One region of the Paenibacillus sp. alder61 genome, then DNA from elsewhere that is predicted to be linked to it. Evidence: a T-box and tRNA genes for the amino acid it is inferred to sense, from the RefSeq annotation. Region 1 holds a T-box; the other regions hold tRNA genes.

What was found. The T-box of region 1 lies ahead of leuS (leucine--tRNA ligase). A T-box ahead of a tRNA ligase gene usually reads a tRNA of that ligase, here a tRNA-Leu.
Region 2: it has a tRNA-Leu gene. The T-box ahead of leuS (leucine--tRNA ligase) is inferred to sense a tRNA for this amino acid. The anticodon was not compared.
Region 3: it has a tRNA-Leu gene. The T-box ahead of leuS (leucine--tRNA ligase) is inferred to sense a tRNA for this amino acid. The anticodon was not compared.

Annotation. Positions count from the first base shown of each region.
Region 1 covers NZ_JAIUDG010000006.1:85,007-95,856, forward strand. Annotated here, with positions in the region: gene LBW89_RS07875 (helix-turn-helix transcriptional regulator) at 1-40, shown strand, start outside; gene ung (uracil-DNA glycosylase) at 162-830, shown strand; gene LBW89_RS07885 (DUF423 domain-containing protein) at 1,874-2,242, opposite strand; gene LBW89_RS07890 (hypothetical protein) at 2,445-3,131, shown strand; gene LBW89_RS07895 (DUF1266 domain-containing protein) at 3,335-3,568, shown strand; tRNA gene LBW89_RS07900 (tRNA-Pro) at 3,783-3,856, opposite strand; T-box leader at 4,018-4,234, shown strand; gene leuS (leucine--tRNA ligase) at 4,319-6,760, shown strand; gene comER (late competence protein ComER) at 6,757-7,608, opposite strand; gene LBW89_RS07915 (ComEA family DNA-binding protein) at 7,760-8,365, shown strand; gene LBW89_RS07920 (deoxycytidylate deaminase) at 8,386-8,904, shown strand; gene LBW89_RS07925 (ComEC/Rec2 family competence protein) at 8,996-10,850, shown strand, end outside.
Region 2 covers NZ_JAIUDG010000018.1:116,190-127,039, forward strand. Annotated here, with positions in the region: gene LBW89_RS19170 (Ig-like domain-containing protein) at 1-1,300, opposite strand, end outside; gene LBW89_RS19175 (carbohydrate ABC transporter permease) at 1,675-2,538, opposite strand; gene LBW89_RS19180 (ABC transporter permease) at 2,571-3,461, opposite strand; gene LBW89_RS19185 (extracellular solute-binding protein) at 3,483-5,198, opposite strand; gene LBW89_RS19190 (response regulator) at 5,425-6,945, shown strand; gene LBW89_RS19195 (sensor histidine kinase) at 6,970-8,658, shown strand; tRNA gene LBW89_RS19200 (tRNA-Leu) at 8,773-8,858, shown strand; gene LBW89_RS19205 (WGxxGxxG family protein) at 8,966-9,259, opposite strand; gene LBW89_RS19210 (manganese catalase family protein) at 9,415-10,266, shown strand; gene LBW89_RS19215 (manganese catalase family protein) at 10,397-10,850, shown strand, end outside.
Region 3 covers NZ_JAIUDG010000001.1:158,800-169,649, reverse strand. Annotated here, with positions in the region: gene LBW89_RS00675 (sigma-70 family RNA polymerase sigma factor) at 1-251, shown strand, start outside; gene LBW89_RS00670 (DUF4179 domain-containing protein) at 238-1,437, shown strand; gene LBW89_RS00665 (DUF5643 domain-containing protein) at 1,459-2,436, shown strand; gene LBW89_RS00660 (DUF5643 domain-containing protein) at 2,472-3,452, shown strand; gene LBW89_RS00655 (DUF5643 domain-containing protein) at 3,488-4,468, shown strand; gene LBW89_RS00650 (hypothetical protein) at 4,649-5,458, shown strand; tRNA gene LBW89_RS00645 (tRNA-Leu) at 5,522-5,605, shown strand; gene LBW89_RS00640 (GNAT family N-acetyltransferase) at 5,681-6,607, shown strand; tRNA gene LBW89_RS00635 (tRNA-Leu) at 6,680-6,764, shown strand; gene LBW89_RS00630 (DMT family transporter) at 6,883-7,812, opposite strand; gene LBW89_RS00625 (PLP-dependent aminotransferase family protein) at 7,985-9,427, shown strand; gene LBW89_RS00620 (X2-like carbohydrate binding domain-containing protein) at 9,752-10,850, shown strand, end outside.

The DNA of each region.
Region 1 (10,850 bases):
ATACCGCAAGCAGAAAAAGGCTGAGCCGGCTAAGGCATAGGCTTCGACCTAAGCCTCGACCTAAGCCTCGGGAGTGGGTCCGGCCCGTTTGTGTTTGCTAGATTCAGCCGGCTTCGCTAGAATTGAATACTAGAGAGGTTCAACGGGAGGTTGGAAACGACATGTTCGGTAATGATTGGGATGAAGTTTTGCAGGAAGAAGTGCAGAAGCCATATTTTCAGGATTTAAGATACGCCTTGGCCAGGGAGTACAAGCAGCATACGGTCTATCCGCCCAAAGAGCTGCTTTTCTCGGCGCTGAAGCTGACGCCTTATGAGCGGACGAGAGTGGTAATCCTTGGCCAGGATCCTTACCATGGACCGGGGCAAGCGCACGGGCTCAGCTTTTCGGTGATGCCGGGGGTTCGCATCCCGCCTTCGCTGCAAAACATTTATAAAGAGTTGGAATCCGATCTCGGGATTTCGGCTCCGAATCACGGATATTTGCTGCATTGGGCGGAGCAGGGCGTGTTGATGCTGAACGCCGTGCTCACGGTGCGCGAGGGGCAGCCTAATTCGCACAAAGGCCTCGGCTGGGAACAGTTCACGGACGCGATCATGATGAAGCTGAATGAGCGTCTTGAACCGCTCGTGTTTATTCTCTGGGGGAGCTATGCCCAGCAGAAAGGCGCCTTTATCGACCGCCGCCGCCACAAGGTCATTCGCTCCCCGCATCCGAGTCCGCTTTCCGCGCATCGCGGTTTTTTGGGCAGCCGCCCGTTTTCGCAGACCAACGACTTTCTGCGGGAACAAGGCTTGGGGCCGATCGATTGGGCTTTACCGGATCTGTAAAATGCCGATAGCGTCGGCAGTTTAATTAGACCGCTGTCTTTATCAAGCGCGCCCCGCTTGTTAGGCATCATCCAACAGTTGGAGGCGCGGTTCAATGCAGGCGGCGGTCTATTTTGGTAAGCATCCGGGTTTGTCGGGGGATGCGGCCACAACCGGAAGCCGACACTTCGGCGCTCCTTAGGCAGCGGGGGCTAAAGGAGGCTAATGGGGGCTGACAGGGGCTAACTGAGGCTAACGGATGCTAACGGATGCTAACGGATGCTAACGGATGCTAACTGAGGCTAACGGAAATAATAGCGGCTATTTTGCGATAAATGGCGGTTTCGGAAATCTAACGGAAATAATAGCGGCTATTAGCGTCCTCCGCCCCCGAAAAGGCGGGGAATTTGCGAAATAGGTGCTACTGTGTCCGTTAGAATGGCAAACCGGACTAAAAGTGCAAAATAGGCGCTACTACGTCCGTTAGAAATCCGGCGGCGAGGAGCGGGGTCTCAAACGGATCCCGGCACTCCCGCGCTTCTTAAGCAGCGGAGGCTAACGGAAATAATAGCGGCTATTTTGCGATAAATGGCGGTTTCGGAAATCTAACGGAAATAATAGCGGCTATTAGCGTCCTCCGCCCCTAAAAGGGCGGGGGCTTTACGAAATAGCGGCTACTATGTCCGTTAGAATTGTAAATCGGCCTAAAAGTGCGAAATAGGCGCTACTGCGTCCGTTAGAAATCCGGCGGCGGGGCGCGGGGTCTCAAACGGATCCCGGCACTCCCGCGCTTCCTAAGCAGCGGAGGCTAACGGAAATAATAGCGGCTATTCTGCGATAAATGGCGGTTTCGGAAATCTAACGGAAATAATAGCGGCTATTAGCGTCCTCCGCCCCTAAAAGGGCGGGGGTTTTGCGAAATAGCGGCTACTGTGTCCGTTAGAATCGCAAACCGGCCTAAAAGTGTTAAATAGCCGCTATTGCGTCCGTTAGAAATCCGGCGGCGGGGCGCGCATTCTCAAACGGTCCCCGATCCTTTTTGACTGCTATTCTTCCCGCAGAGCCTACCCGCTTACAGCGGCGATGACTACGATCACCCAGCCTGCGAGGAAGCACAGGCCGCCCAGGGGCGTGATCGCGCCGAGTTTGCGGATGCCCGATATGCTCAAGGCGTACAGGCTGCCCGAGAATAGCACTACACCGATTAGAAGCAGCCATCCCGCCGTTATCAACCGGGAAGGATCGGCGCTTTGCCCCGCAAGGCTCCCCAGCAGCAGCAGCCCCAAACTATGGGCCAAATGATATTGGACACCGGTTTGATATGTTTTTGCCCGATCTCCCGTCAGCTTATGCTTCAATGCATGCGCGCCGAAAGCGCCAAGCGCCACGGCAAGGAACATCATGATTCCGCCGAGTGCGAGTAATGTATACATAACGTCGATCACCTCGCTACTATGTTACTCTACCGCGAGATAAAAGGGCAATCTTTCCGATATGCATAAATAAACGCTATGCCGTAAACTTTGGCACTTTGAACGAGAGGTGTTCCGGATGTCGGAATTCTGCAGTTGCTAGACGCGTCTATTTTCTATTATTGAGGAGAGAGGGGGAAGAATCCTGTAGAAGCTGAGGCATTTGATTCAGGTCTTGTCCGCCTCGACAACAGGGTTTCATAAAATGCCCATGTACAATTTCAAGGAACTTTTTGCAGCCAGAACTCATTGTATGATTTTTCAAGCTCAAGCAAGTCCGTGTACAGAAGAGAGTCATGGTTGGATTGGTGGAAAAGCACCGATGTTCTTTGACGATAAGACTGAAACGGTAAACAGGAACGGAATTAAGCATTATTTTTATTTAAGCTTGGTTCATCCTTTTCGGCCTGAACGCATGATTTCCGTTTTTATTCCAGAAGAATACGATGAGTATTTAGAGAACAATATTTATCCCAACTGTTCGATTCAAGTATTTGACCACCCCATCTCGAAAGAAAGTACGAGCGAAATCTATTCGCATCCGGGGCTTATAAAGCATTCAATTATTGGTGGAGATCTGATGGGGGATAAGGACTCCGCGGAACAATCGTTTTTAATCAAACTTGGCGGGACTCCTGGGCTCATTCAGGATGAAAACTATTATTTTACGGGGCTGGCCGAAGATGGATTTGATTTTTTATTCCAAGTGGATGAGGATGGTTATCCTGATACCTTGCTTGACGGGAAATTTAGTTATCCTTTCTCTTTTGGTGCAATGTACGTGTTTGCCCAGATAATTAGTGATCGTGAATTTAGCAGTCCGGTCGCCGGGTTCTGGCAATATTCGTAACAAGCTGCTTGCTATAAAAATCCGCTCATTCATTTCTGATTAATGGTATAGGAGGTTGATTGTTGGAAGGGCCTAGGACCTCCCTGTTAAAAAAAGGATGGGTGAAACGCAAACGTGAAAATCTCACTTATCATTCTCGGCGTGATCAGAGGTCTGTTTGTACTGGTGGTTCTCGGCTTGATCTTGCGGCCAGCAAACGGATTGTGACCAACACGCGGAAGGAGAACGCACGGCTGGAGAGCCATTACGGCCTGCCCGAGGAACAACGGCGCTTGCTTGCTTACGGGGCAGTGCTTGCCCTGTACCGCGTTGAATCTCCGCGCATCCTCCACCTCAAAGTCCCGCTGGATCAGCTTCGCGAGGGACTGGAGTCCGCTTGGGGAATCGCTGGCCGGGAAGACGCATTGAACACGCTGGAGTGGCTGCTTGAGGAATGAGTTGCCATACATTCGTAATGAAGGCAAAGCCCCAGGCTTCGCCTTTTTGCATTGAATCATTGCTCTGCATGAACCATAGATTTAGTTTGTGACAAAAAAAAGACAACTCTTACCGGGATCAAACATCCCTAAAGCAGTTGTCTTCTTCATATGCAAGGCGGCTTCGACCCAAACGCATCGTGCAGGGAGGAAGCCTTATATATAATTACAGAAATCGAGACGACAGGATTTGAACCTGCGACCTCTTGCTCCCGAAGCAAGCGCTCTACCAAGCTGAGCCACGTCTCGGCAACGAAAATGAAATGGTGGAAACATTAATAAATTATACTCTTTTCCAACAAACTGTAAAGGGGGTTTTTCATGTTTTTTACGGACCTTCGTTTCGTTGCGGCCCCATTGACGGCGGCGGTTTGGTTTTATATAATGGATGGTGATTTAACTGCAAAATGAATTAAACATTGAAGAGGAATATTAGTTTTCAATGCTGCCACCCCAGAGAGCCGGCGCTTGGTGAAAGCCGGATGGAGATTGAAGACGAACTCGCCTCGGAGTTATGATGCAAAACATCATCGTCTTACCCGCGTTAAGGGTGTAAAGGGAGCGAACGACAAAGCATGTCCGACGCTAACTAGGGTGGTACCACGGGAATTTCCTCTCGTCCCTAGCGATGATACGCTATGGATCGGGAGGTTTTTTTATATTCTGCACAGGATATATTTGACAATGAATGATTTTAGGGAGGATTACATTATGGCGGACAAAAACGTGCCACACGACGTTTACCAAGCCCAAAGCATCGAACCGAAATGGCAAGCTTACTGGGAGAACCATAAAACGTTTAAAACGAGAGAAGATGAGGGAAAACCGAAGTTTTACGCGTTGGATATGTTCCCTTACCCTTCCGGCGCGGGGCTGCATGTAGGCCATCCGGAAGGCTACACGGCTACGGATATCGTATCCCGCTTCAAGCGGATGCGCGGGTATAACGTGCTTCATCCGATGGGCTGGGATGCCTTCGGTCTGCCTGCGGAGCAGCACGCCCTGGATACCGGCGAGCACCCGCGGGATATCACGGTCAAGAATATCAACAACTTCCGGCGCCAGATCAAATCGCTCGGTTTCTCGTACGATTGGGACCGGGAGATCAGTACGACCGACCCGGAGTACTATAAATGGACGCAGTGGATTTTCATCCAGCTTTACAAGAAGGGCCTGGCTTACGTGGCCGAAGTTCCGGTGAACTGGTGCCCCGCCCTCGGAACGGTGTTGGCCAACGAGGAAGTCATCGACGGCAAGAGCGAGCGCGGCGGACATCCGGTCATCCGGAAGCCGATGCGCCAGTGGGTGTTGAAAATTACGGAGTATGCCGAGCGTTTGCTTGAGGATCTGGAAGAGCTTGATTGGTCCGAAAGCATCAAGGATATGCAGCGGAACTGGATCGGCAAATCCGAAGGTGCGGAAGTGGTATTCGCGATCGAGGGGCACGAGGACTCGCTTACCGTGTTTACGACGCGCCCGGACACCTTGTTCGGGGCCAGCTACGCGGTGCTTGCACCGGAGCATGAGCTGGTCAAAACGATTACGACGGACGCCCAGCGTGAAGCCGTGCAGGCCTATCAAGACCAAGCCGCGCGCAAGAGCGACCTGGAGCGTACCGATTTGGCGAAGGAGAAAACCGGCGTTTTCACCGGCGCTTATGCCGTAAATCCGGTAAGCGGGGCGAAGCTGCCGATCTGGATTGCGGATTACGTGCTTGCCGGTTACGGGACCGGTGCGATTATGGCCGTTCCGGGTCATGATGAACGCGACTACGAATTCGCCAAGCAGTTCGACCTGCCGATTATCGAAGTGGTGGAAGGTGGCGATTTGACCAAAGAGGCATACGCCGGGGACGGACCGCATGTGAACTCCGACTTCCTCAACGGACTTCGCAACGAAGAGGCGATCAAGAAAATGATCGCTTGGCTCGAAGAGAACGGTAAGGGAAAAGGCAAAGTAACCTACCGTTTGCGCGATTGGCTGTTCAGCCGCCAGCGGTACTGGGGCGAGCCGATTCCGATTCTTCATCTGGAAGACGGCACGATGAAGCCGGTGCCGGAAGATCAGCTTCCGCTCGTTCTGCCGGATGTGGACGCGATCAAGCCGTCCGGTACCGGAGAGTCCCCGTTGGCCAATGTGACCGAATGGGTGAACACGACCGATCCGGAAACGGGGATGCCGGCGCGCCGGGAAACCAACACGATGCCGCAATGGGCGGGAAGCTGCTGGTACTACCTGCGGTATATCGATCCGCACAACGACAAGGAGCTTTGCTCCAAAGAGAAGCAGGAGCAATGGCTGCCGGTCGATCTGTATATCGGTGGAGCCGAGCACGCGGTTCTTCACTTGCTGTATGCGCGGTTCTGGCATAAAGTCCTCTACGATCTCGGCGTCGTGTCGACGAAAGAACCGTTCCACAAGCTGGTCAACCAAGGTATGATTCTCGGCACGAACAATGAGAAGATGAGCAAATCGCGCGGCAATGTCATCAATCCGGACGAAATTGTGAACGAGTACGGGGCGGATACGCTGCGGGTTTACGAAATGTTCATGGGACCCCTGGAGGCGACCAAGCCTTGGAACGCCAACGGCGTTGAAGGGACTCACCGCTTTTTGTCCCGCGTATGGCGCTTGTTTGTGGGCGAGGACGGCGGTCTGAACGCGAAAATTGTGGACGGCGAAGGCAGCGACGAGTTCAAGCGGACCTGGCATAAGACGATCAAAAAGGTGACGGAAGATTTCGAAGCGTTGCGTTTCAACACGGCGATCAGCCAGTTGATGATTTTCGTCAATGAAGCCTATAAGACCGATATCGTTCCGAAAACGGCGGCGGAGAACTTCGTTCAGATGCTGTCCCCGCTGGCGCCACATCTGGCGGAAGAATTGTGGGAGCGTCTCGGCCACAACGAGACGGTCACCTACGAACCGTGGCCGACTTATGACGAGGCTTGGACGGTGGACGCCGAAGTGGAAATCGTCGTCCAGGTCAACGGCAAAATCGTCGACCGGACGAAGATTTCGAAGGATCTGGATCAGGCGGCCATGCAGGAGCATGCCTTTGCCCTTCCGAACGTGAAGCAGGCGGTGGAAGGCAAGACGGTCCGCAAAGTGATCGCCGTGCCCGGCAAGCTGGTGAACATCGTCGTCGGCTAAGCTTCCTTGTCGGCGCCGCTACCCGGCTTCGCGCCGAACAGAAGATCGAGCCGTCCAAGATCATCGTCGTACTTCCGGTGGGTCGCTTCGATGAGCTGTTTAAAAACACCCTGCAATCCGTTTTGCAGCACGGTGATACCCTCGGAGGTGACGCCACCCGGGACGGCGACGCGCCGCTGCAGTTCCTGCGGCGTAAAGCCGCCCTCGGTCAACAGTTTGCCTGTGCCGTGCAGCATCTCGGCACCCAGCCTGACCGCCTCGTCGAAGGTTATTCCCGTGAGCTTCGCCGCCTCTTGCGCCCATTGCTGAAGGATAAAAGCGATGAAGGCGGGACCGCAGCTGGCGATGTCCGAGGCGATTCTCGTCTCGCTTTCCCGGATGGCTGTCGGCAGGCTGATCGAGGAGATGAGCTGTTCCAGCAGCAGCCGGTCCTCGGGCAGGATGCGGCTGCCGTAAATGCAGAGCGAGGCTCCGGCCAGGGCAGAGTGCGTAATGCTGGGGATGATTTTAGCCACCTTGGAAGGGATGCGTCCTTCCAGCAGAGCAATCCCCACGGGACTTGTAATGGACACGACGATTTGCCCCTCGTTCAATACGTCCGTCAGCTCTGTGACGACGCATGGATAATCGAGCGGTTTCACGCACAAAAAGACGATATGGCTCCCGTTTGCGGCTTCCGCATTACAATGGGTAATGCGAAGTCCGGGATGCCGTTTCGCCAGCAGCTCCGCTTTCGGCTTGGAGCGGTTGCTGGCGCAAATCTGATGCGGGTGCAGCGCACCGGAACGCAGGAAAGCTTCGATCAGCAAGCTTCCCATGGATCCTGTTCCGATGAAGGCCACTTTCATCCCGGTTCCCCCTTCCGTGCGCAACCATTTTTATGCACAACCTATTTATATATATGCACCTTGATGGGATCTTCATGACCATAACCTCGGCGTGAACATGATTCATATAAGAAACGGAAAGGTGTGTTTCGGGTTGAAGAGGGGATATGCTATGACGGCGGTCATATCGGCGGTGATCGGGGCGGGACTGATGTTCCTGGCGCTCGGACCGGGCCGTCCGTCCGGGATTGAAGGCTGGACGCCGTTAAACGAAAGCGTCGAAGCGGCGATCGCGAGCAGAACGCAGCTCTCGGTGAAAGCGGAGACGAGGTCGGCGAGAACGGAAGAGAAGGCCGAGGCGGCAGCCGGCAAGGACGACAAGGAAGCTTCCGGCCGTAGAGGTACGGATCAGCCGGATGCGGCCGTGAAGCCCGGCACAACGAAGCCGCCCGGATCGACAGACGGATTGGCGGCGGGTTCCCTACCGGGAAATGGCGCCGTTTCAAATCCGGGTAATCCGGTCGCGGCCGGAGGACCGGGCGCGGGAGCCAGATCCGAAACGGAACCGGAACCGCTTGTGCAAAACGGGCTGATCAGCATCAATACCGCCGGAACCGTCGAATTGCAGGAAATTCCCGGCATCGGCGAGAAGAAGGCGAAGGCGATCGTGGACTACAGGAATGAACACGGGCCGTTTAAGTTGGTGGATGAATTGACCAACGTCAAGGGAATCGGCGAGAAAATGCTGGAAAAAATGAGGCCTCATATCGGGCTGTAAGAACAGGAGTAATGGCAGGGATGATACCGGATCATCGTAAAGATTGGGATACGTATTTTATGGATATCGCTTATATGGTGTCAACGCGTTCCCAGTGCAGCCGCCGCCATGTCGGCGCTGTGCTGGTCCAAGGTAAAAAGCTGCTGGGCACCGCTTATAACGGAGCTCCGTCGGGCGTTCCCGATTGCTCCGAGGCCGGGTGCATGATTGCCGAGGAATATGAACTTACCATGGTGGACGGCAAGGAGACCATGATCAAGAAGCAGCGCTGTGTCCGCACGATACACGCGGAACAGAATCTGCTGCTGTTTACGGACCGGATCGACCGCGAAGGCTCAAGCGTCTACGTAACGGACGAACCTTGCTGGACCTGCGCCAACATGCTGGCGAACAGCGGGATCACGGAAGTGGTGTTCCATCGTCCTTATCCGAAGGATTCGGGGAAAGTAACGGCGATGATGGGGCAGAAGGGAATCACGTTCCGGCGCCTAGAAACCTATGAGCCACCGCGCGAAACCGCGGCCCAAATTGAAAATTGACGGACTTAATGGATGTAGGAAGAACCTCGTCTGCTTGAAAGCAGAGGGGTTCTTTTTTTACGGACATATTATGAGAGAGACGGGAGCGAGGATGATGCAACGCAGACCTCTAGCGGCGTTCGCCTGCTGTTGGATTGCCGGAAACGGCCTATCCTATTGCGCCGACGGCTATATGTTTTGGCTTTTATGGAGCGGCTTGACTTTGATCGTTCCGCTTCCGGCCGCTTTGGGACGGATATCTTGGAAACGAGGGGTAATGTTGTGGGCGGCTTTTTCACTGGGGGCGGCTTATTGGGCTTACCATGATACCGGAAATGTCAGTGAGATCGGGGCAAGGTTCACGCAACACGGCGATAGTCAACTGACGGAGGAAGCGGAGGGCAGTGTGGAAGGAACCATTATATCCCCGGTCAAAGTGGATGGGGACCGCGCCGATTTCGTTCTGCGTCTTAGCAAATACGTCTGGTTGGGATCACCGGAAGGAAATTCGAATATGGATTCGCGGAACCTTTCGCAGGAATACATAAGCCGGGAAAAGGTGGCCGTTCAGGTTCGTTTGTCCTCGGTAAAGGAAGTTAAGCAGGCATCCGCTTGGAAGCGGGGGCAGAAACTCACCATGCGCGGGACTTTCGAACGGCCGGGCATCGCCCGGAATTTCGGCGGCTTTGATTACCGCAAATATTTGCGCAACCAGCGGATTCATTGGTTGTTTAAGGTGAAAGGTGCTTCGGGGATCAACCTCTTTCCCCCGGAACGTATCGGTGTTCCGGCCTGGCTGGGCAAGGTCGACGGACTACGGGAAGCGCTTGGCAAGCGGGTGGGACGATTGTTCCCGGGATGGCAGGCCGGCTATATGCAGGGGCTGATCATCGGCCTCGAGGATGAACTCGAGCCAGAGAAGTACGACCAGTTTACCAATCTGGGTCTCACCCATATTCTGGCGATTTCGGGGAGCCATGTCGCCATTAACATAGGACTTATCTTCGGGTTACTCCGCTTATGCCGCGTTAGCCGCGAAACTTCGCTGCTGGTGGTGATGGGGTTTGTTCCGGCCTATGTGCTGTTAACCGGCTTTTCCCCGTCCGTCATCCGCTCGGGAGTCATGACCCTGCTGGGCCTCTATCTGTTGAAAAAGCGTCTTGTCAAGGATGGCATAAACGTGCTGTCGGCCGCGGCGCTGCTGATGCTGATGTGGGAGCCGTATTTTTTATTGAACGTCAGCTTTCAGTTGTCCTTTGCCGTCACGGCGGGACTGATGCTGTTTGTGCCGTTGTTGACCCCTCATCTCCGTTGGCTTCCCGAGCGGATCAGGGGAGCCGTCGCCATCACCGTGGCGGCTCAGCTCGTTTCTTTTCCGCTCACCATTTATTACTTCAATCAGTTTTCTCTGCTCTCTTTGGCGGCCAATCTGCTTATCCTTCCGCTGGTCAGCCTTGTGGCTCTGCCGCTCGGCACCGTCGCCTTGCTGATCAGCGGGGTATGGCTCCGCTTGGGACAGTGGCTGGCCTATCCGGTGCGTTTCGTTAATTCATTGACGTTTGTAGCCGCGGAATGGCTGGATGGGCGAAGCGGTTTTATGACTTTCTGGAAATCGCCATCCTTGGCATGGATCGCTATTTTCTATATTGTGACTTACTGGCTTTTAAAGAGAAATGCTTCGGAAATTCGGAGGGATGGTCCGTTTGCGGCCGCCGCCGAGACATCAGATCTGCAAGATACGGCTCCGCTTCCGTTAAAAACGGGGGCAGCCCACCCGGCCGCTCCGATATTATGGAAACACTCCCGAAACCGTCATTGGATAAGAGCGGGTTTTAACGGCTGTCTTGCGCTCGGCCTTCTTGTGCTGCTTGTCTTCGGGTATCAACCGGATTATAAGCCGGGGACCGGCTATATTCAGTTTATCGATGTAGGGCAAGGGGACTGCGCTCTGATCACGACACCCGGCG
Region 2 (10,850 bases), on a different contig from region 1:
TGCTCGAAGTCCAGTTCAATTCTTGGCTGATGTCCATTTCTTCTTCATCCAGCTTAAGCCCGGTTACTTTAGGCAGGCTGGCGGACTCGCCTTTAAACAGCTCAAGCTCGGTTTTTGCCGCCGTCAATTTCGTTAATGTCGGATAAATCTTTACTTTCAATGTTTTGTTGATGCCAAGATGACTTACCTTAATGGACGAGCCGCCTTGAGCTTTGGCGGTAATCGTTCCACCGGACACGGTGGCGTTCATCAAATCGGAAGACGTCCAAGTCGCCTTGGAAGTTATATCCTCCGTCGCATTCGCGCTGCTTCTCATCTCCGCCTTCGCTTGCAGCCGTTCGCCGATAAACAGGATTTGATCTGCGGACGGCGTCAGCTTGATCGCTTCGAAAGGCGTACGCACATATACGTTGGCCTGCGCCTTCATGCCGAGATATTGCGCCGTTATGGTCGTTTTGCCGACGGAAACGACTTTCAACTTGCCGCCGTCCACCGTCGCAACCGACGTATCCGAAGACGTCCAGGTGACCTTATCCGTCACATCGGACTTGGATTGATCGCTCGATATGGTTGTTTCTGCTTTCAACGCGATCTCGCTGTCCCCGACAACCATCTCGATATCGTCTGCCGACAAGGTTTGACCATCAGCTATGTAGCTCAGCTTTAGATCGGAGAACAAGGATCCTACCTCGGCTTTGAAATCGGCCGTAAGCCCGTTGTATTTCGCCGTGACGGTTGCCTTACCTTCTCCGACCAGCGTGATCTTCCCTTTCTCCACCGTCAGCACCTGACTGTTGGAAGAAGACCAATCGGCTTCCTGAGTAACATCCTTGGTCGCCCCCGCGGACCCTTCGATTTGAGCGAGAGCTTTAACGGCTAAATCGGCCGTGTCGCCAAGTTTGAATTTGCCTTGGTTCGGGTACTCCAGCGTCAATTCTTTGTAAGAATCCTTCGCTTTCACTTCAATTGAAGAAGTCGCGGAATTATAGTCGGCACGAATCGTAACCGTACCCGATTTCAACGCCGTAAGGAAACCGTTGGTTACTTTGATTGTTCCGCTGTCGCTGGAGGTCCAGGTTACGGCATTCGTCAGATCCCGTTTTACGGAAGAACCTTCCACCGTTCCCCATACCTTCAACTGCTTCGTCTTGCCCACGGTCAACTCGACCGTCGTTCCCGAACCTTCGATGTCGATCGAGACAACATCGCCGCTGGCCGCGATTGCGCTGTTCGGAAACACCGTCGCAAAGAGCAGCGTCAGCATCAGGAACCAACCCGTAAATTTCCTGTTTGCAGTCATTCGTTTCTCTCCTTTGATTGCATCTTGCACTGGATCTTTCTATCCAGGCCTACGCGTTTTATATCGGATAATAGGATAAATTTAGTAACCCTTTTCCCATAAAACGCGACCTTTGTCCTATTCAGAAATAATTCCCCTCGTCCATGCGACGGGCTACAGTTTCGGTCGGGACGCCAATTTTCTTAGGAAAATCAGTCCTCCCATCAGACCGCCTCCGAACATCCTCCCTTCCAAATTACGACAAACTTCACATTCCTTCATCATTTTACCATTCTCCTCATGATCTGTCCGCACAAAAACAAAAAAATCGCAAGCATGGCGAATGGGCCAGCTTGCGATTTCATATAAGTGTCAACCCCCCGTCAGATTTAGATTTACTCTTTAAGAGAACCTACTATAATGCCTGTCACGAAGTATTTTTGCATAAACGGGTAAATTAAGAGCAGCGGCAATGTCGAGACCACGATTTTGGCCGCATTTAAAGTTCTGTTGGAAATTTTCGCGTATTCAATCAGCTTTTGCGGATCGGTTATATTTTGCGCTTCTACGCTGAGCTGCTGGATATACGTTTGCAACGGATAGTTTGACGTTTTATTGATATACACCAGGGCGCCGAAGTAATCATTCCAATGCCCGACAATCGTGAACAGCGTGACGGTAGCGATGGTAGGCAGTACCACGGGCACGTAAATGGTGGACAGAATTCTCCACTGCGAAGCCCCGTCGATCGTTGCGGCTTCCTCCAAAGATGAGGGGACCGCCCGGAAGGCGTTCATCAGCAGAATGACATTCCCGACCGCCACGGCCCCCGGCAGAATCAGCGACCAGATGGTATCCAGAAGGTAAAGCCCTTTGACTACCATAAAAGTTGGAATTAACCCCCCGGAGAACAGCATGGCGACAATCACAATATTCATGTACACCTTCTGGGCCCGAAATTGTCTTGAACTTTTGGATAGCGGATACGCGGCCAGAATCATCAGGCTCATGTTTACGATCAGACCGAGAACAACCCGCTCTACCGAAATCATGAAAGAGCGCCAAAACTGGCTGTCCGACAATAGCTTCTCATAGGAACTGAACGTAGGCTGAACCGGAAAAATACTGACGAGGTTGGCGGAAACCGCCGCATTCTCACTGAACGAAATGGCTACAAGGTTCAGCAAAGGGATCAGGCAGGACAAAGTTAACGTTAACAACACAATCCAGATCAGGATGTCCGAAAGTCGACTTTTCAAGGAATGCCCGTAAATGGAGCTCACCTCCCGGTTTAGAAAATTCGGTAGTCCGTAAGTTTTTGAGCCAGTTTATTGGCGGACAGAATGAGCACGATGCCGACAACGGAGCGCAAAAGTCCGATCGCAGTACCCAAGCTGTATTGTCTCTCCACCAAGCCTACCCGGTATACATAGGTGTCGATGATGTCGGAAGTTTCGTAAACCAGGGGATTATAGAGATTGAAAATCTGGTCGAACCCGGCATTGAGCACGTTTGGCAAATTTAAAGTCGTAACCAGCAATATGGTAGGCATCAAACCGGGCAAGGTCACATGCCACAATTGCTGAAACCGATGGGCTCCATCGATGGAGGACGCCTCATAAAGTCCCGGATCAATCGCCGTCAACGAGGCCAGATAGATGATAGACCCGTATCCAAACCCTTTCCACACATCGGTCAGCACCAGCATCGGCCTAAACCAGTGATTGCTGGCCATAAACAAAACCGGATCCAGTCCGAACCAGCCCAATACGGCGTTAACCGGCCCTTCATACGAAAAGATGTTCATCACGACGGTGGCCAATACGGCCCAGGAGAGAAAATTAGGCAAGTAAACCACGGTCTGCATAAACTTCTTGGCGAACCGCACCCGGATTTCATTTAGCAATAAGGCGAATACAATTGAAACCAGTGTGCCCACAACAATTTTCCATACAGCGATGATGATGGTATTGTTCAAGATCTGCTTGCTGTCGGGTATTTGAAACATGAACTTGAAATTATCGAGCCCCACCCAAGGCGAACCGCCGATCCCTTTAGCCGGGATGTAATTCTGGAAAGCCATGACGATACCGAACATCGGAAGGAAAGAGAATATCAGCAGGAATACCATACTCGGTGCGAGCATCAGGTGAAATGCCGTTTGGTCTTTTTTGTTCTTCATCAACAATCATCTCTTTCAGCATCATTTGGAGGCGAGCGCTTCGTTGACTTCTTGGGTAATCGTGTCCCCGCCGGTTTTTGCCCAACTGCTTACAAAACTATCGAATGCGTCAGGGGTTTGCTCACCTGTAATGATCTTCAGGTACATTTCAAGCTCCATCTTCGTAAGTGTCGGCCACTTCAAGGCCATGGACGGGGTTGTTCCGAAAAAGACCGGGTTGATCTCCTTCACCTTTGAATTTTTGACCAGGTTGGCCGTGAGGATGCTCGAAGTATAGCCGGCCCAGGCAATCGGGTCCGGTTTCTCTCCGTTTTTCACACTGTCCAGATACTTTTTGTAGGAGCGAAAGGCGTTCTGATCAAGGTTGCTTACTAATTCGCTGCTGTCCCCCGTCTTGAGCGCTTCCTCAAAAATTCCGACATTCCGGTAAAACGCATCATAGTAGTCGATGTTCATGGCTAGCGGTGAGCCTCCGATATTGTTGCTGCTGTAGTCCTCGAACTCCTTCAAAACAGCGGGGTCCTTCTCCAGATAACGCTGATAATCGAACTGAAGGCTGGCCATCTTCACAGCAGCTTCGGGATGCTTGAACCCCTTCCGAACCACGAGGTAACTGCTCGAAGGATTGCCGGTAAACATCGTAACCGAGCCATCTTCCGACTGGGGAGCCACATAGGAAACCCAATTCGCATCCGGGTTCAGTTTAAGCGTGTCGGCCACCGTCCAGCTTCCCCACCAGTTATCCAGGAACGAACCGCTTTTTCCGCTCGTTAGCAGCGCTTTTCGGTCGTCGGATGTCCGTACGGCAAATTGCCGATCAATCAAACCCCTTTTGTATAGCTCCGCCACTTTGGCCAGGGCCGGTTTCATTTCGGGCTGTACGGAACCGTATACTGCCTTGCCGCTGTCATCCTTGATCCATTGTTTCGGGTAGGCGCCATACAGGGCAAAAATATTGTTCAATTCATAGGGCCCCCCGGAGATGCCGGCGACATTCTCGTTATCGACCACCAGACCGACCGTCTTTCCGGCTCCATTGCCGCCGGGGTCCTTCTCGATAAACTGGGTAAGAATATGCTCGACATCCTCCATCGTTTTGGGTTCGGAGAGACCCAATTTATCCATCCAGTCTTTGCGCAGCCACAGCACGCCCGGACCGTGTGAAATTTCGGTAGTCGGCAGGGCCATGATTTTGCCGTCAAACTTGGCGCTCTCCAGCACGCGGCCTCCATAGGAGTCGTAGATCTCCTTGATCCGGTCGCTGGCACAGTTGTTATAGGCGTCCGTCAAATCCTCAATCAAGTCGTTCTCATACAGCTGCTGCAAGGTGGCCTGATCGGGCACCACCATAATGTCAGGAATCGTTCCTCCGGCAATGGCCATCGAGACCTTTTGCACGTAATCCGTCCCGTCATTCGCTTCAAAAGCAACCTCATTCTGCACGTTGAGTTTCTTCTTAAAATATCTCGTCCACACATTGTCGGTCGCAGTGTCCTTCTCATAGACGGTCCCCGCAAGCGACGTATAGCTGGTTGCTGTCTGCCCAACTGTGTAAACGACAGTTTCGGGATAGGGCTCATACGGTGTCGTCATGGCTTTCTTCCATGCCGGATCATTCAAGTTGGCCGCGGATTCCTCAGCCGTACCGGCGGAATTGGGGCTTTGACAGGCGGCGAGGGAAACAGATAAAAGCGTTGTCAACAAAATGGAAACGGACTGCTTGAATTTAGGTTTCATTACCTAATACCCCCTTCAATTCAAAGAACAACATCCATGTTATCTTGCATGCCCTTATTGTAGAACTCCCGTCACAACACCGTAAACGCAAATAAATTGTGTTTTATGCAAATATATAACTCACTTTAGGCAACTTGCCGAATTGCCGCATAAAGTCGATGCAAATCATGTTACAATCAAAATGAAATTCTGCGTGTGGAATCATGCGCCGGAAAGGACGGACGAAATGTTAAGCATCTTGGTGGTAGATGACCAGCGTGAAGAACGGGAAGGCATCGAATTTCTCATTCATGAATTGGGTTTTCCCCTCCAGGTCGAGACAGCGGAAAACGGACGAGCGGCGCTCGCCTATTTGGAGAAAAAGCCGGTGGATATCCTCTTTACTGACGTGAGAATGCCGCTAATGGACGGACTGCAGCTGACCAAACAGGCCTTAAGCCTGCAAAAGGGATTGAAAGTTATTCTGTTCAGCGGATTCGCCGAATTTGAGTATGCGAAAACGGCCATCTCCCTTGGCGTTTCCGAGTATCTCCTCAAGCCGATTCATGTGGAAGCATTTCAAAGTTCCTTGCAAAAAGTAATTGACGAGCTAACGCACCAAGCCCAGCTTCAGATCACTTCGCAAATCAAGCAAAGCTATGTCAAGAAACATGTGCTGTTTAATCTGGTTAACGGCTTGGGAATGCCCTCCTCCATGAAGGGAGTTGCGCTCGATTTGCCCGATCATTATCAGGGAGCGATCTTAATGGAATTCGAGAAGAACTTCTTCGAAGATGCCGAGCCGGATTTCGAGCAATTTATCCTGACTTTATTAGAGGGGAGTAGCGATTACTTAAATTTGAATGATTGTCAAAGTTTGCTGCTGTTTTCCCGGCTCCCCTCCCGATCCTTCAATTCCTTGCTGGAATTGGGCATACATATCCGAAACAGCGTACAGAAGAAATATAAAGTGAACTGCTATCTCGCTATTCATGACGAAGTCATCCATTTATCGGAGTTGTCGGCCTGTTTGATTCAGTTAGACCAACTGATGGAGTACCGCTTCTTCTCGCCGGATTATTTCGTGTTTGATGCCAAGACTGATTTCTATGTTTCCGATGATCGGCTGCCCGAACTCTCGGATCATGATTTATTGAACCAAATCCGCCGGGATTTGACGGACAGGGATTTTTTTGGTGTCAGAGCCAACACGGAATTACTTTACCAAAAATATGCAAAACAGCTCCAACTCTCGAAGTTGTATGTCAAGTACATGTTTAGCTCACTGTATCAGGACATTATGACTTCTTCCGCGCCTATCCCCGAAACCGAGTTAAGCCGGGAAATCGAAAAACTGTACAAGGCCGACGAGTTAAAGGAGATCAAAGAGATCCTATTCGAGGCCATTGCACGTCTTGAACAACAATACAGCTGTTCGGAATTTTTACATCGAGATATTGCCTTTGTAAAGCAATACATCGAGGAGCACTATGGTGAGGATTTGAGTCTGGAACTTCTTGCGGCAAGGGTTCATCTGTCTCCCCATTATTTAAGTTCGATGTTCAAGAAACATACGGGATACGGATTAAACAAGTATATAAAACACGTGCGGATGAAGATAGCGAAAGATTTGCTGCTGCAGTCCCATCTAAAAGTATCAGACATCTGCTATCAAGTGGGATTCCAAAACGTCTCTTACTTTTGCCAAAATTTCAGGGATTTTTTCGGGCAAACCCCCGAGAGATTCCGTCAGGCGAATCGTAGATGATGTTAGGCCGGGGAGAGGAATAATATGCGGATATGGCGCGCTCTAAAACGAAGAATCGGCGATTTCCGGTTTCAAACCAAAATCATGCTCTCTTTTTTACTGGTAAGTATGATTCCCGTCATCGTGCTCGGAAGTTTCTGTTTCGCCGCAACCAGGTCACTCTTAGTACAGCAATCCAAAGCCGATCTGAACGCCTCCTTAACGCAAAGTGTGCTGGCCGTGAACAATCAATTGGATGTTTACAATAAATTAATGAACTTTTTAAGTTTTAATCAAGAGATTATAAATTCGGCCAACAATACTTATACCAGTGAATACGAAATGTATTATCAGCTGACCCATGTCATCGATCAAAACTTCTATACCGCCCGTTACTTGAATCCCGGAGTAGAGCAGATCAAGCTGTATACAGGGAGCAATTTGCCCCAACACGGAAACACCGTCATTCCGATTGAGGAAATCAGCCGGACACCCTGGTACCCGAAGGTGATAAAATCAGTGGATGTTCTCTGGTTTGCCCGGGAGAACAACCTGTACTGCGCCCGCAGAATCCTCAGTATGAAACATAGAACTCCCAAAAACAACATTCTGTTTGCCCGGGTTAACTACGATCAGCTATTTAAAAATTTCGAACCCCTTCAAGCCCATGGCGCCGAAATTATCGTAAAGGACTCCAGCGGAAACACCGTTTATTCCTCAAAAGGAGCGAATCCGAACAATCCGGTCAGCATGGCGTTGCCTCAGAATGAAGGGGACTACACCGTGTTGTCTTCCGCTGTCCCGCTTGCGGGATGGAATGTCTATTTATATAAGCCGACCCGTCTGATTACAAAGTCCGCATGGTGGATTGCCTTGATTGTTCTGTTCATGATTACGGCCTGTATCGCGGCCGTTGTTGTGGCGGGCACGCTCTTTTCCCGTAGGATTATGTTGCCGATCCACCGTCTGCACAAAAGCATGAAGCTGATCGGCGAAGGCAATTTGGACATTAAAGTCTTCTCCAGCGAATCCAAAGATGAGATTGGCGATTTGATCCGCGGATTTGGGGATATGGTAGATAACACCAAGGCCCTGATCAATACCGTGTATGTAGGGGAAATCGCTCGCAAGGAAGCCGAGATGAAGGCTCTACAGGCGCAGATCAACCCTCATTTCCTTTACAACTCCCTCTCGATCATCAATTGGAGGGCATTGCGGATCCACGCGACGGATATTAGTGAGATGGCACAGCTCTTATCGACTTTTTATCGGACTACCCTTAATAAAGGACAGAATCTGATCACGGTTTCGGACGAAATACGGAATGTGCAATCTTATATTGATATTCAGTTGATCATGCACAGCCACAATTTCAAAGTGGACTACCGGATTGAGGAGTCCCTGCTTTTTTGCCGTATGCCCAATTTGATGCTCCAGCCCTTAGTCGAAAATGCCATCATACACGGTATCGAAAATCGTGGAGACGGTGGCGGAACGCTCTCTCTCTCGGTGAGTGAAGAAGAACAGAGCATTGTATTTAAGGTGACTGACAACGGCATTGGAGTGGAGTCCGAACGGCTGGTTTATTTACTTCAATCCCCATCCAAAGGTTACGGACTTAAAAATGTCCATGATCGGGCGGTTCTCATGTATGGCGAACCATACGGACTGACCATCCATAGCGTGGTCGGCGAAGGAACGCAGGTTACCTTGAGAATTCCGTATGCAACATAGCGCAGAAATTTAAGCGGAGCACAGGGGCGGTCCCAATACGAATAAAAAAAGGGGTTGAATCTCCAGGCAAAGACGTATATAATCATACCTACGGGATTTTTCCCACATTTCCCTGCCGGGGTGGCGGAATTGGCAGACGCACAGGACTTAAAATCCTGCGGTAGGTGACTACCGTACCGGTTCGAGCCCGGTCCTCGGCATTGTAATTGAAATGACGAAGAGCTCCTCTTAAATGAGGTGCTCTTTTTTTTGTGCAAGCAAAAAAAGGCCTCCGAGGAGACCTTTTCTGCCGGCTGCTCCAAACGGATTAGCGGCGGTCGGTTTCTTTTCTGCGCATGCCGGCCAAGCCGAGCAGGCCGAGAAGACCCAGCCAGCCCCAATCCACGCCGTCGTTGCGATTGGCGGCATTGGCGCGAACATTATTCGTCGTGTAATGGCCTCTCGTCGAATAATTGCCCGTCGTATTGTCGGTCATGTTGCCCCCGCCGGTTCCGGTCGTACCGCCCGCGCCGCTGCCTGTCGTGCCGTAAGCCGAAGCGGGCAAAGCGAGCGCGCTGGAGATCAACGCCGTTACGAGCAAGGTTTTCAAGCTCTTTTTCAAAAGGATGCACCTCCTGGATTGTAGTAGCTACGTTTCGTAAGCTTCCCGGAAAGGGGTCCCTTTATGCAAAACGAGGAGGAACTGATTGAAAACCGTTGGCCCGGGTAATGGTTTCTGGAATCGTCAGGAACATCCAAGAATCAGGGAGGTATTTTATGTTTTTTCACATTAAAGAACTCCAATTCAAGGCCAAGCCCGAAAGACCCGATCCGGCCTATGCCCGCAAGCTGCAAGAGGTGCTCGGGGGGCAGTTCGGCGAAATGTCGGTGATGATGCAGTACTTGTTTCAAGGCTTCAATTGCCGGGCCGACCGGAAATATCGGGACATGCTGCTGGATATCGGCACCGAGGAAATCGGTCATGTCGAGATGCTGTGCACGATGATCGCCCAGCTGTTGGATGGGGCGCCTGCCGATCAGTTGGAAGAAGCCGCCAAAGACCCGCTGATCGGGGCTGCACTCGGCGGCATGAACCCGCAGCACGTTATCGTTTCCGGGCTCGGCGCCACGCCGACGGACAGTAACGGCTTCCCGTGGAACAGCCGGTACATCGTCTCCAGCGGCAACCTCCTGGCGGATTTCCGCGCCAATCTGAACGCGGAATCGCAAGGGCTTCTCCAGGTTGTTCGCTTGTATGAGCAAACGACGGATCCGGGCGTACGCGAGATGCTTTCCTTCATGATCGCGCGCGATATTATGCACCAGAATCAGTGGCTGGCGGCGATCGAGGAAATCGAGCAACTGGACGGTCCGATCGCTCCGGCTTCGTTCCCGCGGGAGCTGACCGTGGAAGAGGCCTCGCGCCAGTTCCTGAACTTCTCCGAGGGCGAAGAGAGCAGCATGGGACGGTGGGCGAGCGGCCCGCTGTACGACGGAACAGGAAACTTTGAGTACGTGGCCAAGCCGCAGGCGATGGGTCAGCAACCCGAGTTGGCCCCTCCGGCCCCGCATCAGCATTCTACGCCGGGAACACCTCCGTATTTGGTGAATAAAGGAAAGTCGCTGTAAAAGACTCCCCTGAATCCCCCGAACCGCTGACGGTTCGGGGGATTTTTTCGCATAACTCCTGCAGAAGGAGACAAACTAGGAAAGCTTTAGTTTCTCTATAGACCGTGCCAAATTTCACAGGAGGTGCCGCATGTATTTCTATAAAGAGGATTTGATCAACATGATCGTTCCGGACAAGCCGGACCCGGAGGCTGCCAAGGTCTTACAGGAGACGCTTGGCGGACGTTTCGGCGAGATGCGCACGATGATGCAGTTTTTCTTCCAAAGCAACAACTTCCGCGGGAATGCCACACCATTTCGTGATTTGATCCGCGGGGTGTTTTTGGAGGAGATCAGCCACGTTGAATTGGTTCAGCACACGATTAACCAACTGCTGACCGGCTCGGGCGAACCGATGCCCGGCAATGCCGGAGCCGATGGTGCGCCGCTGGATGAAGCGGTTAGGCATGCCAACCCCCACCATTTCATCATGGGGGCCCAAAGCTCGCTCCCGGTTGATGCCGCAGGCAACCCATGGAACGGGAACTATGTATACAGCCACGGGAACCTCATCAGCGATCTGCTGGACAACCTGGTGCTGGAGT
Region 3 (10,850 bases), on a different contig from region 1:
CGGATCGCTCGGCGCCTTATTACGAAGACAGCCGCAGGCTCGATCTTCGGGAAGCTGTGGAAAATCTGGATGAATCTCTGCGGATCGTTATCCATTTATTTTATTATCAGGATTTGCCGATCAAACAGATCGCCAGTGTGCTGGATATTTCCGACGGAGCCGTAAGGGCGCGCCTGCACAGAGCCCGGGGCATATTGGCCGATGAAGTAAAGCAAATTCGGAAGGGGGAGCTGGCTTATGAAAGTATGTGATGTTGAAAAAGAACTGCGGGAAATCGGCAAAGAACCGCTGCCCGAGGTTCCCGAAATCGTCCGCCGCCGGCAGGATGAAGTCTATGCCTCCTTGGCCGACCTTCCGATGCAGGACAGAAGCGGCCGAACCCCGGGGTTCCGCAAGACCCGCAGGATTGCCTTGGTTGCGGCCTCAGCCGCCGCGATCATTCTGGTCGGCGGCCTGGGCGGCGCCATGGTCTCGCCGGCGATGGCGGAATCGATGAAGAATATTCCGCTGATCGGCAGTATTTTCAAGCTGGCCGGCGATCTGGGGCTGCGGACGGCAGACGAAAGAGGACTTGCGGCTAAACTCGATGCCAGCGTGACCCATGAGGGAGTCACGCTCCGCATTCCGCAATTGGTCTATGACGGAACCCGGTTATCTTTGGCCGTAACGCGCGAAGGCGGAGGGTTCGCCGCCGGGATTCGTGACGCCAAATTTACCGGGAACGGGAAGCCGGAGATTTATCCCGAGGGTGCGATTAATTCGGTTGACGTATATATCGATGGGGAATCGATTTATGACTTTGGGGGCGGAAGAAAACTCCACTGGGGGGGGGAGAAGACTCCCGACCGGAATTCAGCCATCTACGAACTGACCGCTTTTCCGACATTGGACGAAATCCCCATTTTACCGGACGAGTTTCAGTTGAATATCGAATTCCGGCTGGAGGGCATTTCCGAGCCCTTTGCTTTTGAACTTCCCATTCGTAAAAATGCGGATACGCTGGCGCTATCTCCCCTGGATACAAGGGAGTGGAAAGGAAACAAGGTTACGATTGAACAAATCCAGTTCACCCCGATCACAACCAAAGTAAGGCTGAGCGTCCTATCCAGTGATAAAGCGGCCAGGCTTTTAAGACATCATCTGATCTTTGAGGTTTGGGACGATCAAGGCAGGGAACTCGATCATGTGAGCGGCGTGGGGGTATTCAAGGGCGAAAACGAAATGATCAGCGAATTTTTGTTCGACCGATTTACCGATGTGCCGGCATCGGTAACAATTAAAGCGTTCCTGCCTGAGATGGAGATCCCGGGGGCGGTTTCGGGAAGATTCAAACTCGATTCTGACGGCGAAATTATCAAAAATTATATAAAAGAACTGGAAATCACTATCCCGGTGGATCGGACCGGATTGGAAAAATTATATGATCTTCAAAATTAAAAAATCTGGAGGGCTTAAAAAATGAAAAAAGGATATAAAGTGATGACGACAGCCGCGTTGGCGGGAATGATTCTTGGCGGAGCGGGATGGGTGACGGCAGCAACGGACGCCCAAGCGGCGGCCGGAAAGGCTTCCGTAGCTTACAGCGCCGCGGAGCAGAAGGCGGGAAAAACGGCTGAGGTAACGCAGAACGGGATTACGCTTGGGGTAAGCGAGGCGCTGTATGACGGGAATTACCTCAAAATTTCGGTGAAGCGCAGCGGTCAGGGACTAATCGGCGGTATCACCGACTCCAAATTTGATGAAAAGAGCCAGGAATATATCCGTGAGAAGGGGGCAATCAAAGCTATTCAGATCTTTATTGACGGCAAAGACATCTATACGATCGGTGGAGAATCTCTCGGCAAAAGACCGAGCCTGGGTTGGCGGCCAGGACCTACGCCAGACGCTGCTATCGTTGAATTAAGCGATCCTTCCTGGCTCGGCGGTCAACAATATGCCTTCCCGGACAAGTTCAAATTGACCGCCAAGATCACCCTGGAAGGCGTGGAGAAACCGTACACTTTTGAGCTGGCGATGCAAAAAAGCACGGGATCCCCGATAGTCCTGAAGCCGAATTTAACGAAAACATCGGGCAAGCTGACTTATAACCTTAGCAAATTGAATCTGACTTCGACCTCTACCCGTGTTCTGTTGATTCAGAAAGGCTATGAAAAGGGCAAGCCTTCCGACATCATGTTTGAATTTGTGGATGATCAAGGGCGTAAGCTGGAAACTCTTTCGGGAATGGGCACCGATGAGAACAACAAAGACGGCGATATGTACGAAGATTATGTGCTGAGTGCTCTGGAGAAAGACGCGAAGTCGATTACGATAAAGGCCTACAAACCTGAATTTATGGAACCGGGCGCAACAAGCGGACTCTTTAAACTGGACGAAAACGGCGAGATCGTGAAACAAGAGGTAAAAGAACTGGAAATGACGGTAAAGGTGAAGTAGTTGAGTTGAAATTACGTGAATCGGAGGATTTTAAGTTGAAGAAGGTTTATAAGGTGATGAACACCGCCGCACTAGCCGGGATGCTTCTTGGTGGAGCGGGATGGGTGACGGCAGCAACGGACATCCATGCTTCGGCGGCCGGAAAGGCTTCCGCAGCTTACAGCGCCGCGGCGCAGAAGGCGGGAAAAGCGGCGGAACTTACGCAGAACGGCATTACACTCGGTGTGAGCGAGGCGTTCTATGACGGAAATTACATTAAAATTTCCCTGAAGCGCAGCGGCAAAAATTTGGTCGGCGGCATCACCGACTCCAAATTTGACGAAAAGACCCAGGATACGCTTTGGGAGAAGGGCGCAATCAAAGATACCCAGATCCTTATTGATGGCAAAGATTTTTTTAAACTGGGTGGAGACAGAATGAGCAAAAGACCGGCCATGTTTGGTGGTAAAGGAGAGACACCGGATCAGGCTGTCCTTCAAGTGTCCGACCCCTCCTGGCTTGGCGGACAACAGTATACCTTCCCGAACAAGTTCAAACTGACGGCGAAGATCACCCTGGAAGGTGTGGATAAGCCTTATACTTTTGACCTCTCGATGCAAAAAAGCGCGGCTAAACCGATTGTCTTGAAGCCGAATGTAAGTAAAAAATTGGGCGGTCGTACCGTCGTCCTGAACCAAATAAACGCAACCTCCACTTCAACCCGAATTCAGTTGATCGAGAAAGGCTTTGAAAAGGGCAAGCCTTCCGAATTCATGTATAAATTTGTGGATGATCAAGGCAACCGGTTGGATGAACTTTCGCGCTTTGGTACCGACGAGAACAACAAAGCCGGCGATATGTACTACAATTGTCTGCTCGGCCCGTTGGGAAAAAACGTGAAGTCAATTACATTAAAGGCTTACAAACCCGAATATATGGAACCCGGAGCGACAACCGGAGCGTTTAAACTGGACGAAAACGGCGAGATCGTGAAACAAGAGGTAAAAGAACTGGAAATGACGGTAAAGGTGAAGTAGTTGAATTGAAATTACGTGAATCGGAGGATTTTAAGATGAAGAAGGTTTATAAGGTGATGACCACCGCCGCACTAGCCGGGATGCTTCTTGGTGGAGCGGGATGGGTGACGGCAGCAACGGACGTCCATGCTTCGGCGGCCGGAAAGGCTTCCGCAGCTTACAGCGCCGCGGCGCAGAAGGCGGGAAAAGCGGCGGAGCTTACGCAGAACGGCATTACACTCGGTGTGAGCGAGGCGTTCTATGACGGAAATTATATTAAAATTTCCCTGAAACGCAGCGGCAAAAATTTGGTCGGCGGTATCACCGACTCCAAATTTGACGAAAAGACCCAGGATACGCTTTGGGAGAAGGGCGCAATCAAAGATATCCGGATCTTCATTGACGGAAAAGACATTTATGAACTGGGGGGCGGCACGATGAGCAAAAGACCGACCTTTAGGAAGATTAAGGGAAATACGCCGGATCAGGCTGTCCTTCAAATGTCCGACCCCTCCTGGCTTGGCGGACAACAGTATACCTTCCCGAACAAGTTCAAACTGACGGCGAAGATCACCCTGGAAGGTGTGGATAAGCCTTATACTTTTGACCTCTCGATGCAAAAAAGCACGGCTAAACCGATTGTCTTGAAGCCGAATGTAAGTAAAAAATTGGGCAGTCGTACCGTTGTTCTGAGCCAATTAAACGCAACCTCCACCTCAACCCGAATTCAGTTGATCGAGAAAGGCTTTGAAAAGGGCAAGCCTTCCGATTTCATGTATGAATTTGTGGATGATCAAGGCAACCGGTTGGATGATCTTTCGAGCTTTGGTACCGACGAGAACAACAAAGCCGGCGATATGTACTACAATTGCCTGCTCGGCCCGTTGGGAAAAAACGTGAAGTCGATTACGATGAAGGCCTTCAAACCCGAATACGCGGAGCCGGGCGCAACAAGCGGAGCGTTTAAACTGGACGAAAACGGCGAGATCGTGAAACAAGAGATAAAAGAACTGGAAATGACGGTAAAGGTGAGATAACCTCATCACTCATTCCCGAATTCCATTTAAGGGGCTGATATGTATTACTTGACATTCTTCATACGCTATGATATTTCTGTTATAAATTGAAGGCAATGTAACCCAAGGGTTCATCCTCGTATTTCATGCGAGGGTGGGCCCTTTCTATTTTGTCAATGAAAGGGAGGTTGCTTGGTGCACATGAAAAGACGGGAACTGCTGCTGAACCGGCTGGAGGAAATCGGAAACTCGCTGGAAGGGAAGGACGGCGCCTTGCTGCTGCTGGGCTTGGGGTCGGTCGGGTCGGAGTTGGGAAGGTTGGACGAATATTCGGACCTGGATTTTTTTGTGATCGTGGAGCCTGGCCGTAAAGCCCGATTTTTGAACAACCTGGATTGGCTGGAGGACGTTTATCCTTTGGCTTATTCGTTCATGAACACGGTGGACGGCCACAAGATCATGTTCCGGGACGGCATTTATGGGGAGTACGCGGTATTTGAGGCGAGGGAGCTGGATAACATTCCGTATCGGGGCGGAAGAATCGTCTGGAAACATCCGCGAAAGGAGGAAGTTGAAGTTCCCCTTGCGAATGACAGGCTGATCCCCGATTCAAGACAGGAGGAGCTTGCTTACGCGATCAATGAAGCTTTAACCAATCTGTATGTCGGCCTCTGCCGGTTTGCCAGGGGCGAAAAATTGTCCGCGCTCCGGTTTGTGCAGGGAAGCGCGATCGGTTCGATCTTATCCGTATTACATCTGATTGAAAAAGAAAACGATCATTTCCCGGATCCTTTCGGGAACGAACGCAGACTTGAACAAAGGTTTCCGCGTTTTGCCACCCTTTTAGGCGGGATGCTGCTCGGTTATGAGCACGTCCCGGAATCGGCGCTGGCGATATTGAACTTTTTGGAGAGTGTTTACCCCGTAAACGAAAGGCTTAGCGAGGAGATACGGAAATTGGCGACGCCTGAGGAATGCAGGGATAATAAAATTAAAAATAATATGTATTGACTCTTTTTAAGAAGACATGATATTATAAATTTCGTTGCTGCGCTTCCTGCACAACGAAAAAACGCGGTCGTGGCGGAATTGGCAGACGCGCACGGTTCAGGTCCGTGTGGGCTAACCCCCGTGGAGGTTCGAGTCCTCTCGACCGCATCATACACCGCCTTGTAAACTCCAGAGATGATCTGGAGTTTTTTTAATAGCTTTGACCGGGAAGGACGGAGTCGGATGATGAAGGATATGAGCGTTGAAGCATTGGGTATGGAGAAGCTTGGGGAGTTTTTGGACTATTGCAGAAAGCACCGGAAGGACGTGGATGATTCGTTTTTATATGAAGAGGATTTGCGGGACTTTGCCATTCATGAAGACCATCCTACTTATATTGCGCTGAATTCGGCAGGGGACCTCGTTGGAGCGGCCTCGCTCATCAAGGATGCTTATCACCGCAAGGGGCGCCGGGGAAGGTTCCGGATATTTCATACCGAAGCGGAGGACCTAACGCTATACGAGCAACTATTGAAGTCGATTGTGCGGCACGGGGAAGGGCTCGACCAGCTGTTTATTTTTGTGCCGACCCTGCAAGTGAGAGCGATGGAGCTGTTGGAGAGATTGGATTTCAAGCTGGAGCGGTATGCCTTTATTTTGGCTCATCACGATTTGGAAAAGCCTACTTTCCGGGTGCCTGACGGATATCGGCTGGAAGCTTTTCGAGCCGGGCGGGATGAGGAGGCATGGGCGGAGGTCCGCAATGCGGCTTTCGCCAAGCTAAAAGGGAATGAAATGCCGGTCACTCCGGAAATGGTGGCGCAAATGGCTGCGGAAGACGATAACCTGAAGGGCGGAATGCTGATGCTGTACCATGGGGAACGTGCCGTAGGCATCGTTCGCGGGGCGGATGACGAGTTTGAGGGGGCGCCGACCATGAACATCGGGCCGCTTGGACTTCTTCCCGAATACCAAGGAAAAGGGCTCGGAAGAGTGCTGCTGAGAGCCGCCATGGCGTTTGCGGTTGAGCGCGGTTATTCTCAAGCGATGCTATGCGTGAATGCCGAGAACGAACGGGCCAAAAATCTGTATTTGCAGGAAGGGTTCCGGCAGGTCGAAGCGGCGGCCAACTTTCGGTACGATATCGTCAAATCATTAATGGCCGATTAATTTGCTTGTTGACTCTCTTGCGGATGCATGATATTATAAATTTCGTTGCTGCGAATTCAGCACAACGAAAACGCGGTCGTGGCGGAATTGGCAGACGCGCACGGTTCAGGTCCGTGTGGGCTAACCCCCCGTGGAGGTTCGAGTCCTCTCGACCGCATCCGATAAGAATGAAAGAGCCCCTGAATTGTCCTTGCGGATAATTCAGGGGCTTTTTGCATATTGGGAATCTGTAAGTGCTGCTCATCACTTGAACTGAAGAAATCTGCGGACATCCATTAGCATGGATCTCGCTCATTTTTTGTTACCTTTGACGGGTAAGCCCGTAGAGGCTTAAGGTTGTCCCAATTGGTAAGAATCGTGCCGACAATAATCGTGACACCTCCCGCCACGGATACCCAATTGACGCTTTCACCATAGAACAGCGCGCCGATGGTAAGCGCGATCAGCGGAGAAACGTATAGCCAGGTGGACGGAAATACGGGATTCGTCTTGGCCACCAGCCAGTAAAACAAGCTATGTCCAATCATCGAACCGAACACAATCAAATAAAGCAGCGACCCCAGCGCTGCCGGGCGTAGCATATTGCCGATTTCCACCTGCTCAGTCAAAGCGGACAGGAGCAGCAGCAGCGCCCCGCCGTAGATCATCTGAGCCGAATTAAGCGCAATTGGCGACACTTCCGAAAGAAGCTCAGTGACCCACTTCGAGTAAAGCGTACCCGCAGAATAGAACACTTCGCCGAGCAACACGACCAGGCAGCCGATGACCCACCACTTCCCGGTAGATACTGTTATACTAGGCAGCACCAGCAAAGCGACCCCGGCCAATCCGACCAAGACCCCGATCACGGACAGCGGGCCCCCTTTCTGCTTCAACAGCACCGCCTGCAGAACGAGGATGATCAGCGGCCCCGTCGCTGATAGAACGGCGGCGATACCTGAAGAAATGTACTGCTCGCCCCAATACAAGCAAGCGAAGGTACCGAAGGTCAGACCGATCCCCGAAAGCAGCATCTCCTTACGGAGAAATAGAGTGAAGCTGGCTTTTTTTCGCAGAACCATCAACAGATACAACACCAGACCGGCAACGAGAAACCGGGTCCCTGCCGAGAAGAACGGCGGCGCAGCGGCATCCATCCCCACCTTGATAGCCAGAAAAGTAGTCCCGAACACGAGACACACGACGATATAATTGAAAATGATCACGCTGTTTTCTCCCCTTTCGCTGTTAAAACCTATCATACACGGCCGGGAATAGAACAGACGACGTATATTAGAACAGATTGCTGTATCTATAGAAGTTGGGATAAAATGTGCTGTAGAGCAAGGAAAAATGCGGTGCACGCGGTGCAGTCGTATGAAGAAGGAGGAAAAATAGATGAGCAAAGCACTGCGTCCGCGAGATAGCACCGGGCTGTTGTTTCGGCGGGTCTACGATTACATCATTGACCGGATTGAACGGGAAGAATGGAAAGCTCATGACAAGTTGCCTTCAGTAAGGTTACTTGCCAAGGAATTTCATATCCATCGGCTGACTGTTCTGCGGGCTTATCAGATGCTGAAGCAGAACGGGATTGTATACGCTCGCGAGAAATCCGGCTATTATGTCAGCGGCAATCCATTTGGCGGCGATACGGGGTCCAACGACCGGACCAACACGCGGTTAAGTGTGCCCGCATATTTGAGAAATCATTTGGGAGATATTCACCGGGTTTCGTCCGCTTACAACTTTTCCCAGGCACTGATTGATCCGACGCTGCTGCCCAATTTGTTCTTGTCGGAATACGTGAAGCAGGTGTTCGACAGTTATCCTAAGTTGCTAGGCACGTATTCGTCCGTTCAAGGGGATGAGGAATTGCGCGAATTGTTAAGCCGGTACTTTCTACGGAAACATCGCTTTCTGGCCACCTCCGACGAGATCATGATCACGACGGGTGCCCAACAGGCGATTGATTTGCTCTCCCGCGTTTATCTGCGCCCGATGGACTGGATCTTGGTGGAGCGTCCGACTTACAGCGCAGCCCTCGATATTTTTCGCCAGCAGGGAGCACGCTTTTTGCCTGTGGACATCCACCCAGACGGCTACGATCTGGAGCAGGTGGAAACACTGATGATTCGCCATAAGCCGCGGTTATTCTATATGAACCCTACCTTTCACAATCCGACCGGGTACACAGTTCCGACGGTGCAGCGCAAGCAATTGGTCGAACTGGCCGAACAGAACGGCTGCCTCATCGTCGAGGACGATGCCTTCCACGACATTTATTTTGACGCGCCCCCGCCCCCGCCCCTGTTCTCCTTCGACACGGAGGGCTGGGTCGTGTATCTGCGCAGCTTCAGCAAATACGTGGCCCCCGGCCTGCGCATCTGCGCCGCGGTTGCCCGGCCCTCGGTGATGGAGCCGCTCGTTACCGCCAAATCGTTGGCCGACAATGGGACGCCGCTGGTCAATCAGAAATTGTTCCTGCACTGTTTCGAATCCGCGCGGCTGCAACAGCACTTGGAGAAACTACGCACCGCGCTGTTAATCCGCCGCGACACGATGGAGCGGGCGCTGGCCGAAACCGGCTGGAGCTGGGGCAGCCCGCAAGGCGGCCTCAACCTGTGGCTGCGGCTGCCCGCTGAGCTGTCGGTGGACGCTTTGCTGGCGGAATGCTTCCGTCATTCGGTCAGCTTCGTGCCGGGAATCATCTGCGATCCCCTGCGCAAGTTGGAATCCCGAATCAGGCTCAGCTATTCTTTCGCAAACGAGGAGCAAATCCGTATCGGGATCGGGAAACTCGCGGCACTGGCCAGGTCTGTCCGCGAGTTCGAGCGATAACGGCAGCCGATGCGGACCTGTTTACAGCTGAAAGCGAGATAATCCTCAAAATAAGTTTGCTCTGAGCCGATAGGGCCCGGGGCAAATCTTTTTTTGTTCAAAATGGTAATATATTAAATTAATATAGTAGATTGAATTATATGTAAATATAAGGTAATCTATAACTGGAATATTTAAACAATCTAGAATCAAGCTGCCGGGGGATGACAGAAACGATATTCGGTAAAGGTGGGATGCGCAAAAACGATAATTGGCTTATTTTTTGTACCCGAAAATGATCGAGACTCCAGGAGATAGCCCAATAACTATAAGGGAGGTTGTTTAATGGGGAAGCGAAAAAATCGGTTTAAAAAACTAGCCGTGCTGGCGATTGCGTTTATGATCGCCGGAACCTCGTATTCCGGCTTCGCGTCGCCAGTGCGGGCGGCGGCCGGCGAACTTACGGCCAGTGAACCTTACGTGTGGAAGCAGGTGAAGACCGGAGGGGGCGGCGGCTTTATACCGGGCATCGTATTCAACGCCAGCGAACCCAACCTCATCTATGCTCGTACGGACATCGGGGGCGCCTACCGCTGGGATCAGAACACCGGCGCTTGGAAGCAACTGCTTGCCTGGGTAGGTATGGACGATTGGAGCAAAAGCGGCGTCGACGCGCTCGCTACGGATCCGGTTGATCCGGATCGGCTGTATCTCGCAGTCGGCACGTATACGAACAGTTGGGATCCGCATAACGGGCGCATTCTGCGCTCCGCCGACCGCGGTGAGACCTGGGAGGAGACGGAGCTGCCGTTCAAGGTCGGCGGCAATATGCCGGGCCGGTCGATGGGCGAACGGCTGGCGGTTGATCCGAACCGGAACAGCATCCTTTACTTCGGCGCCCGCAGCGGTAACGGTTTGTGGAGAAGCAGCGACTATGGAGCGACCTGGAGCAAAGTAAACGCCTTTCCGAATCCCGGCACATATGTAGAGAATCCAGACAATGAATACCAAAGCGATATCGTCGGGATCGCCTGGATTACTTTTGATCCATCCGCCGGTTCGCCCGGCCAGCCCACACGTACGATTTATGTCGGCGTTGCGGACAAAAATGAAAGCGTTTACCGATCGACGGATGAAGGGGTGACCTGGGAAGCGGTGCCGGGGCAGCCGACCGGGTATTTGCCGCATCACGGCGTACTTGCTTCCGATGGCTATCTGTATATTTCATACAGCAACGGCGCCGGGCCGTACGACGGAACAAAGGGCGAGGTGTGGAAGCTGAATACCTCCACCGGGGTATGGACGAATATCAGCCCCGTTCCGAGCGGCAGTGAAGACAATTATTACGGATACGGCGGGCTGGCCGTCGATGCCAGGAAGCCCGGAACCGTTATGGTGGCTACGTTGAACTCCTGGTGGCCCGACGCGATTATTTTCCGCAGCA